2 regions of the Undibacterium sp. JH2W genome follow, and region 2 is predicted to be linked to the other one. Evidence: predicted binding sites of a transcription regulator. Region 2 holds the regulator's gene; the other holds the start of a gene.
What was found. Region 2 encodes sigma-54, which starts transcription at its own class of promoters, with help from an activator protein. Its sites were predicted from a motif close to TGGCANGNAANCTGCTTT; they were not measured.

Region 1 (5,136 bases), on a different contig from region 2:
TCGGGAAGGTCTGAACCAGTCACTGGTTTTTATGCACAGGGCAGCGGCTGGGAGCTGGCATTTCACAGGACTATCATGATGGATATTCGGGGGAGCAATCCTTGAATTCAGTGGCCGCAGACATGTTTCTGCCTTCTGAATTGAGAGCTAAAAAGCCCGGATGCCTATAAAGAGCCGGGCTTTTTGCCTTTTTGGTTTTCAGATTAACTGCTCTGAAAACCCAGTAGTAGAACCCGCCTTGGGGCGGTCGTGCCGGAAAGCGCCGGATAACACGGGATTCTTTAACAATTTGGGACGACGTATTGACGATCCTTTCAAGCCATCATGATGGTGGGCCTGGAGGAGGGTGCCAGTAGCGGGCTACGCATTTGTCCGCAGCATCTTAAAAGTGGTTTGAATGAAAGCCTCTTTTAACATGCTGAAATATGGAGAATATCCAGATATGGCTTCTGCATGCGTTTTGTAATTCCATAAAAATAAGAAAAATAGAAGATATGTTTATGATTTATTGGTCCATCCTGGTAGATGGACAAGAGCGAAGCTGCTCAAAAGAGTTTGATTGTGAAAATATGGCTGCTGCCTTGCAGTTCTCTGAATCCTTGCGTGCAGAGCAGCGTCAAGGTATGGTTATTCGCCATATCACCATGTCATGTGAAAATCCGAATTTAGTAGGCCGCGCAGGCGTTGCCGATCCGGGGCCAGAATATTCCTGGAAAAAACGCCGTTAGATCTTGCTGAAAAATGTTTAGAAAATGAATTTTGATCATCATGCCTTACAGCATCGACTTTTCCTGCCTACAATGAAGTCATGACTAGTGATGTGTATTGAGTTTTTGTCAGCCGTCTTCCCAAATTGAAAAACATCCCAATAGAAACAGGTGATGTATGCAACAAATATTGGTTTTGGATATAGCTGGAGTACCCTATGACTGGATAAGTCAGAATGATGCTGCGACCCATTACGCTGCAAACAAAGTGGCGTGGGACATAGGCGATCAAGTCTTCACGCTGCGTGGCGGTTATAACAAGGATGGCGAGCAATCAAAAATCGCCATCAAGCCCATTATCTCCATCAGGAATAGTGAGCGCATGTCAAAAAACAGCCGTCACCAGATTCCATTAGGGGATGGAAACAGACTGCTGTATGCACGAGACAGGCATATCTGTGCCTACTGCGGAGAAGTTTTTCCTTATCTGGATTTATCCCGTGATCATATTCTGGCGACCTCACGTGGCGGGAAAGATATCTGGGAGAACTGTGTGACTGCCTGCAAGGACTGCAATCACGCAAAAGGTAATAAGTTGGTACACGATTTCAAGCCTTTGATTTATGTCCCTTATGCTCCTTGCCGTTTCGAGCATTTCATACTGAGTGGCAGGAATGTGATAGCGGATCAACTTGAGTACTTGTCTGCAAAATTGCCCAGGCATAGTCGCTTGTTGTAAGTAAAGATGACATGAATCTCATTCAATAGCAGAGGTTCATGTTCATTCCCAAAAGAAGTGCGACCTTTAGAGCCTTGTCCAATCGAATGGAAGCCAAACATGTATTTACAATATATGTTTAAGGGTTTATGATGTGTGCATGCAATCCCTATGAAGTTCTCAGCCTGTTTTTAGCCTTCGTGTTTTTGATGTGGCTTAAAACATGTATTTAATATATATCTAAAACTATTATGTTAGACATTACGACTAGAAATTTAGTAAAAGCGACAGTTCCGGTATTAAAAGAGCATGGTGTCACGTTGACCCGTCATTTTTATGCACGCATGTTTGCTCACAACCCCGAACTAAAACCCATTTTCAATCAAGGCAACCAGCAATCCGGTAGCCAGCAACAAGCCCTGGCAATGGCCGTGTTGGCTTATGCAGAACACATAGACAATCCCATGGTCTTGTTGCCTGTACTGACGCTGGTGGCAAATAAGCATGTGAGTCTTGGTATCAGGCCAGAGCACTACCCTATAGTCGGCACGCATTTACTGGCTTCGATCAAAGAGGTATTGGGAGATGCTGCCAGTAATGAATTATTGCAGGCTTGGGCGGCTGCTTATGGACAGTTGGCCGACGTATTAATTGCGCAAGAGACAGCCATCTATGCAAAAGCAGCGATGCTGCCTGGTGGTTGGACAGGTTGGCGCAGTTTTGTAGTGGCTGAGAAAATAGCGGAAAGCGAGGAGATCAGCTCTTTTTATCTCAAACCAGCCGATGGTGGCGCAGTACCTGACTATCAGCCGGGACAGTACATCTCTGTCAAAGTATTTGTGCCAGAACTGGGTATCATGCAACCTCGACAATACAGCCTCTCATGTTCGCCAGGTCAAGAGTATTTACGTATCTCAGTCAAACGTGAAGCAGAGATGCCAGGAAAACCTGCTGGACTGGTTTCCAATGTATTGCATAGGGATGTGAACCAAGGTGCCATGGTGGATGTCGCGCCCCCCATGGGTGATTATGTATTGCATGAAGAACGCGATACACCAGTTGTGTTAATCAGTGCTGGTGTCGGTGTGACGCCCAAACTGGCTATGCTGGAACATTTACTTAAGCAAAATACTTCTCGTCAGATCCGTTTTTTGCATGCATGCCGTCATGGTGGGGTGCATGCTTTCAAACAGCAAGTGCGCGAGTGGAGTCAGCAATTTGCACAAGTCAAATCACTGATTTACTACGAAGTACCTCGCGCAAAAGATCAAGTCACCATCGATTACGATCAACAGGGGCGATTGAATCTGCAAGATTTGCCTTCAGACTTCATACTGGCTGATGCTGATTATTATGTTTGTGGCCCGCGCGCATTCATGCAAGCGCAAATTGATAGTTTGCAGGATCTGGGGGTCGCATCTGAGCGCATACATAAAGAGGCTTTTGGTAGTGGTGGATTTGCTCATTAATTAATTTCAGGCCATAGGCTTTCATGGAACAAAAAAGTTTATGGCCTTGTTTTTCAGTGGTTCTGTATTACTATGCGCAAGCGATAAGGACATATCAGAAAAAATTTATGCAATTGACCCACTTTACCGACCTTGGCATGCGCGTGCTCATGTATTTGAGTCACAAAGATAGGCAAGATCCCGTCACTATCAGTGAGATTGCTGACAAATTTTCCGTCTCTCGTAATCATTTGGTCAAGGTCGTGCACTTCCTGGCTCAAAGGAACTGGATTATCACAACCAGAGGGAAGGGGGGCGGTATGGCGTTGGCCCAGGATGCAAAAAAATATCGCTTGGGTAGCATCATTCGCGAACTCGAGGGCGTAACTGCACTCATTGATTGTGCTTCGCCACCTTGTGCATTGCGCGGCAATTGCCAGCTCAAGACCGTGCTTGATGAGGCTCTATATGCATTTTATGCAACACTGGATAAATACACGCTGCAAGATGCGATCGGCGGAAGTACGTATGAAGCTATTGTCATGTTGCATCGCACAGGTTTTGTAGACCAGTCTGCGCTCAAACATCCGTCTTGATTCACCATGTTCGCATGGTAACTAGCAAGCTCCAACAAGTCTGCCAGAATATTTCATGTTCTTTTACAAAGTCATGTGTCTATAGGCATTATTGCATTGCTTATTTTTTATCATCGTTTTCAAAAAATGCTAATATGCTTATAAGAAGAGTTATCTAAACGGACTTGTCCGGTAATCTAGCTTTTGCGTCAGTTAATGTGTTCGGCTTGCTAGCTAAGATAAATCTGTCAGGCAAGTGATAGATATTGAACGTTCAGACTATGCCAGGAGTTCGAATGACATCATCCCAAATGCAAGCACGCATTTTAATAGTTGACGATGAGACCGCACACTTACAAGCCTTGTGTGATTTGTTGCGTGACCACAACTATGCAACGACGGGCTTTGCAAACGGGATCGAGGCACTTGATTACTTACGCAGCAATACATTTGACCTGCTGTTGACAGATTTGATGATGCCTGGCCTGGATGGCATTGCGATGGTCGAATCGGCCCGAAAGATTGATTCTGATCTGGCATGCATTGTCATGACCGGCGAAGGTAGTATTACATCAGCAGTCAAGGCAATGAAGGTTGGTGCACTTGATTACATCATCAAACCATTCAAAATTTCATCCATTTTGCCGGTGCTGGTGCGTGCCATGGATACGCGCCAGTTGCGTATGGCCAATGCCAAACTGGAAAGGCAATTACGCGAACATACGATAGAACTGGTGGCACTCAATAAAGACCTGGAGCAAGCCAGGACACAGGCAGAAATCGCCAATCGGGCGAAATCGACTTTTCTTTCCAATATGAGTCATGAGCTACGCACGCCTTTGAATGCCATATTGGGTTTTGCACAGATACTCGCCTCTGAAACGCTGCAGACAAGCCTGGATGAAAAAAAAGAATTTGCCAAGCACATAGAAGAAGCAGGGAGTCATTTACTGACACTGATCAATGAGATACTGGACTTGGCAAAAGTTGAGTCTGGTGCGATGAAATTATCGGTTGAGGCCATCGCTCTTGACGATATATTCAGTGAATGTCGGACAATGATAGAGCCGCTCGCTAAAAAGCGCAGGATCAGCGTTGATTTTGAAGAAGATACGCAATTTTTTGTAGCGGCCGACCGCATTCGTTTGAAACAGGTCCTGATCAATCTTTTATCCAATGCCATTAAATACAACCGTGAAAGCGGCATGGTCAAGGTCACGGCTCATGCCAGCGAAGATGGCCTTATTTGCGTGCAGGTTATAGATAGCGGTGTAGGTCTGAGCGTAGTTCAACTGGAAACCATTTTTCAGCCATTCAATCGCCTTGGGCGGGAAGTTTTCAATGAAGAAGGAACTGGCATTGGTTTATCACTGGTCAAACATTTGGTTGAGGCCATGCAAGGCAGTATAGGCATACATAGCCAGGTCGGTGTGGGCAGCACATTTTGGGTTAAATTTCCAGGCGCGATCACCAGTTCTTTGACTCAGGCGGCGGGGACTAAGGAGCAGCTCCATGAGAGCATCACAAACGGCAGGACATCGGTCAAAAAGTCCCTGCTTTATGTTGAAGACAATCCGACTAATTTGCGCTTGGTTGCTGAGTTAATTCGTTTGCGTTCAGACTTGGTATTGTTGACTGCTACAGATGGCTTATTGGGCATAGAACAAGCGCGGCTGTATTTACCTGAC
Region 2 (5,136 bases):
TGCGCCGCCTGATGGATGGCACCCGCGACTTTACCCAATTACGCATTGCCGATGTCATGAACCATAGCCCGCGTCGCATACGTCCGGAACAATTGGCGGTAGAAGCCGTCGAAGTCATGGAAACTTACCGCATCAACCAGTTACTGGTCGCCGACGACCAGGGCAAGCTGGTAGGTGCCTTACATATACATGACTTGACCAGGGCCAAGGTGATTTGATGGATATAGCGATAGCAACAACAAGGGCCAGCCAGGTCAGATTAATGATCTTTGATGTGGATGGCATACTGACCGACGGCAGCCTGTATTTTGGGCCCGAAGGTGAAATGATGAAGTGCTTTAATGTGCTGGATGGTCAGGGCATCAAGCTCTTGCAACAGGCTGGCATCATCACGGCCATCATCAGTGCGAGGCAATCAGCCATCGTCAGCAAGCGTGCCGCGGATCTGGGTATCAGCCATGTCTGCCAGGGCATTCATGACAAGAAAACTGCCTTCCTGGATTTGCTGGCAAAACTGGATATCCCTGCAGAAGCCTGTGGTTTTATCGGTGATGATGTCATCGACTTGCCCATACTGACGCGTGTGGGTTTTGCTGCCAGCGTGCCAAATGCGCATGCAGAAGTGCAACAGCGCGTGCTCTACATCACCAGGGCCAGCGGCGGCCAGGGCGCAGCACGCGAAGTTTGCGATTTCATCCTGCGAGCCCAGGGCAAATATGAACAGGCTCTACAAGCATATCTGACATGAAATCCCATTTGACCATAGACCGCTTCCGCATCTGGCTGGCCGTGATACTGCTGGGCATACTGACCCTGGGCACCATCTGGGTCATGGAAGTCATACGTCGTAATGGCGACGATGAACAAAACCGCAGCTCAGCCAGATCAGCACCGGATTACTATGTAGAGAAATTCAATTTCATCCGTTTGTCGAATAATGGCAAGGCCAATTACCATATTACTGGTGACAGCCTGGTACACCTGCCACGTAACGACAATATAGAAATCAAACATCCGCAGATCAACAGCTTTGATCAGGACCGTCCCCCCTTGCACCTGCGTGCCGACCTGGCCGTGGTATCGCAAAAATCCAATGTCATCACACCCAAGCGTGAGCATGATGAAGTGCATTTATATGACAATGTCAGCATGGAAAGGCCCGAAGGCCTGAGTTCACAATTCGTCCATGTGGAATCGGAGTATCTATTGCTGTTGCCAGATGATGATATCGTCAAGACCGATAAACCCATCACCATCACCACCGGTAAATCGACATCGACCGCAACCGGCATGCTGGCCAATAACTCTACCCAACACCTGGCCCTGTTAAGCAAAGTCCGCATCGCGCTCAAGAAGCGTGAAGCGGTGAATGCAGTTAAAACCAAATAATTGAGAAAGCGATCATTTATATGACACTTACTAAATTCGGCATTACCCATTTATTCAGCCTCGCCTGCCTGGGCCTGGTCAGTGCAACTGCATATGCAGAAAAAGCCGACAGCAACAAGGAAACCGTCATCGAAGCTGGTTATGGCGAGAGCGATGGCAAGACCAGTGTGCGCAGATTATCCAAGGGTGTCGCCCTGGTGCGTGGCACCCTGAATGTCAAGGCAGAAAATGCCGTCGTCACTGAGGCGCCAAATGGCGATCAATTTGTAGTACTGACTGGTGGCAGCAACCGCAAGGTTACATTTCGCCAAAAGCGCGATGGCGGGCCTGATCTGTGGGTAGATGGCGAAGCTGAACGTGCGGAATACAATCAAAGCACGGAAATCGTCAAATTCTTTTCCAAGGCCAAGGTACGCTATCTGGAAGGCAGTAAAGTCACCCAGGAACAGGCTGGCGAATACCTGTCTTATGACAGCAAGAACGAAGTGTTTGTAGGCACCAACTCCACCAGTGGTCAGTTTGTAGAAGGCTCGGGCAGCCTGAAAATCATCTTGCAACCAAAACCAGAAAAACAGGCTAATTAAGATGACAGCACAGTCAGGCAGCACCTTGCTGGTCAAGGGTTTGCAAAAACGTTATGGTGCACGCCAGGTCGTGCGTGATGTTTCCCTGCTATTGAAAAGTGGTGAAGTGGTGGGTTTGCTGGGGCCGAATGGCGCAGGCAAAACCACGTCTTTCTACATGATCGTCGGCCTGGTGCCTTCCGACGCTGGCGATATCATTATCGATGATGTCAATATCTCGCAATTGCCTATCCATGAGCGCGCCGTGCTCGGCCTGTCTTACCTGCCGCAGGAAGCTTCGGTGTTCCGCAAGCTGACAGTAGAAGACAATATCCGCGCAGTACTGGAATTGCAAAAAGACAGCGATGGTAAATTCCTCGGCAGCAAGAAAATCGAGCAAAGGCTGAATGCCTTACTGGCAGATTTGCAAATAGAAAAAATACGTGAGAGCCAGGCTTTGTCACTCTCAGGTGGTGAACGCCGCCGCGTCGAGATTGCCCGTGCACTGGCAACCAATCCACGCTTTGTCTTGCTGGATGAACCCTTTGCCGGTGTTGATCCTATCGCGGTCATCGAAATCCAGCGCATCGTCCGCTTCCTCAAGGAGCGTGGCATAGGCGTACTGATCACCGATCATAACGTCCGCGAAACCCTGGGTATCTGCGATCACGCTTACATCATCAATCAAGGCGCGGTACTTGCCAGTGGCAAGCCTGACGACATCATACAAAATGAATCTGTACGTCGCGTTTATCTCGGAGAACACTTCCGGATGTGACGGGAATCATCATGAAACAAAGCCTGCAACTACGTACTTCACAACATCTGGCCTTAACGCCGCAATTGCAGCAATCAATACGATTATTGCAGTTATCGACTTTGGAATTGCATCAGGAGCTGGAGACGCTGCTGACCGATAATCCCATGCTGGAACGCGTCGATGATCCACTCGACCATGCCGTGCGCCTGCTGGCCGATGGCGCCATCAATACAACGAGTACCTCGGCTGATGCAGGCATGGAAGTGCCTGCACAAAGAGAAGAAAGCGATAAATCCACCGAGCCAGCCGCCGCCGATGCCGAAACTGTCATCAGCAATGACAGCACCACTTCCAGCGAAGAAGACTGGGGCTTTGATGATGTACAGCATGGCAGCAAGTCTGGTGATGATGAAGATGGCCGCCCGCAACTGGGTGCCGCCCACATCACCCTGCGTGAACATCTGCTTGAGCAAATGCGCCTGAACCTGCGTGAGCCGCGTGACCGTGCCTTAGTCGAGCTGATGATAGATGCGCTCGACAATAACGGTTACCTGACCGAAACCCTGGATGAAATACATGCCAGTTTGCCATTGGAACTCTGTGTAGAGGCAGAAGAACTAGCCTTTGCCCTGAATATGCTGCAAAGCTTTGACCCGGCAGGTGTTGGTGCGCGCAGCCCTTCAGAATGCCTGGCCCTGCAAATCAGGCGCATGCCCAAAGTGGCTTTTGTCACGCGCAGGCTGGCGTTGCAAATTGTTGAAACACAACTGGCTTTATTTGCACAGAGAGATTTCACCAAACTCAAGAAAATCCTCGATTGCGATGATGAAGATTTGCGCGATGCACAAACCATCATACGCCTGTGCCAGCCACGGCCTGGCATTGCCTTTGCCGCCGATGAATCAGATTATGTCGTGCCAGATGTGATCGTCAGAAAATCTGGCAATGGCTGGCAAGTCATGCTGAATCAGGATGTCATGCCCAGGCTGCGAGTGAGCAGCGTGTATGCCAACATCATGAAGCAAAACCGCGGTGAAGCTGGCCTTGGTGCGCAATTGCAGGAAGCTCGCTGGCTCATCAAAAATATGCGGCAGCGCTTTGATACTATTTTGCGCGTTGCACAAGCGATAGTTGAAAGGCAACGCAATTTTTTCACCCATGGTGCTGTTGCCATGCGCCCCCTTGTTTTGCGCGAAATTGCTGATACACTAGGATTACACGAGAGCACTATCTCACGTGTGACAACCCAAAAATACATGTTGACCCCACATGGCATGTTTGAGTTGAAGTACTTTTTCGGCAGCCATGTCGCGACGGAAACAGGGGGTGAAGCATCTTCCACCGCGATACGTGCACTCATCAAGCAGTTGATAGGAGCAGAAGACCAGAAAAGCCCACTCTCTGATAGCAAAATTGCAGACATGCTGGGTGAACAGGGCATGGTAATTGCCCGACGGACAGTTGCCAAATACCGTGAAGCCCTGAAAATCCCCCCAGTCAGTTTGCGTAAATCTTTGTAAGTAGTCCTTGTAATCACGGTTTGAATTGCTATATATGATTTAGCTCAAGGCAAATAAATGCCAAGAGTGTATCGTTACAGCAAGCAACATCACTATAGGAGCACAGTATGAATCTCACCATCAGTGGACACCACGTCGAAGTAACTCCTGCAATTCGTGAATATGTACATACCAAACTAGAACGTATCAGGCGACATTTCGACCAGGTCATTGATATCGCCGTCATCCTGACGGTGGACAAGCTCCGGGAAAAGGAAAAACGACACAAAGCCGACATTAATTTGCATATCAGCGGTAAAGATATTCACGTTGAAAGCCTGGCACATGATCTATATGCAGCAATTGATGCCCTGGTAGATAAACTGGATCGTCAGGTCATCAAGCACAAAGATAAAATGCAAGACCATCAGCACGACGCCATCAAGCACATACCTGACCCGGCATCGGCTTCATAAGACCCCAGTCCTTGCCCTAACAGGGTTGTGGACATCCAAAACAAGGACGCTAAAGGCGTCCTTTTTGTTGGGTGAGTGGTTTCTTGTAGGTCTCGTTTCTGACATTTCAAATAAATTATTTACTTTTATTGCTGTTTGTCACATACGTCGCTCAACAAGCTGCGAGTTAGTTGATTCACGGCATTTGTATTAACGTCATTCCAGCGTGGGTTTGGCTGGAATCCACCGGGCTGGCGCTCCAGCGGCGTTTGTTGTATGCCATGTCGCTCGTTACAGGCGTACTTTGACTAAAACTTTTGCCCTTCGTGGATACAAGCCGGGTCTCGGCCCGGCAGCCGAAATACTTTCTTAGCGTCGCCAAAGTAAGTATTCAAAGAAAGGCGACCCAGGCGTAGCCGCCCCTGCGGGGTTCCCGTTTATTCGGTACAAAAAATGGGAACTGCGAACGT

Region 1: hmpA (NO-inducible flavohemoprotein) is a predicted target of sigma-54. The motif match lies at 1,638-1,655, and genes of this name have one in related genera.

What each region holds. Positions count from the first base shown of each region.
Region 1 is NZ_JBMPOT010000003.1:20,392-25,527, reverse strand. Features, by position in the region: gene ACO0LC_RS04640 (hypothetical protein) at 426-728, shown strand; gene ACO0LC_RS04635 (HNH endonuclease) at 886-1,446, shown strand; gene hmpA (NO-inducible flavohemoprotein) at 1,677-2,894, shown strand; gene ACO0LC_RS04625 (RrF2 family transcriptional regulator) at 3,002-3,469, shown strand; gene ACO0LC_RS04620 (response regulator) at 3,745-5,136, shown strand, end outside.
Region 2 is NZ_JBMPOT010000026.1:51,610-56,745, forward strand. Features, by position in the region: gene ACO0LC_RS26680 (KpsF/GutQ family sugar-phosphate isomerase) at 1-218, shown strand, start outside; gene ACO0LC_RS26685 (KdsC family phosphatase) at 218-748, shown strand; gene lptC (LPS export ABC transporter periplasmic protein LptC) at 745-1,389, shown strand; gene lptA (lipopolysaccharide transport periplasmic protein LptA) at 1,410-1,973, shown strand; gene lptB (LPS export ABC transporter ATP-binding protein) at 1,975-2,730, shown strand; gene ACO0LC_RS26705 (RNA polymerase factor sigma-54) at 2,742-4,232, shown strand; gene hpf (ribosome hibernation-promoting factor, HPF/YfiA family) at 4,340-4,687, shown strand.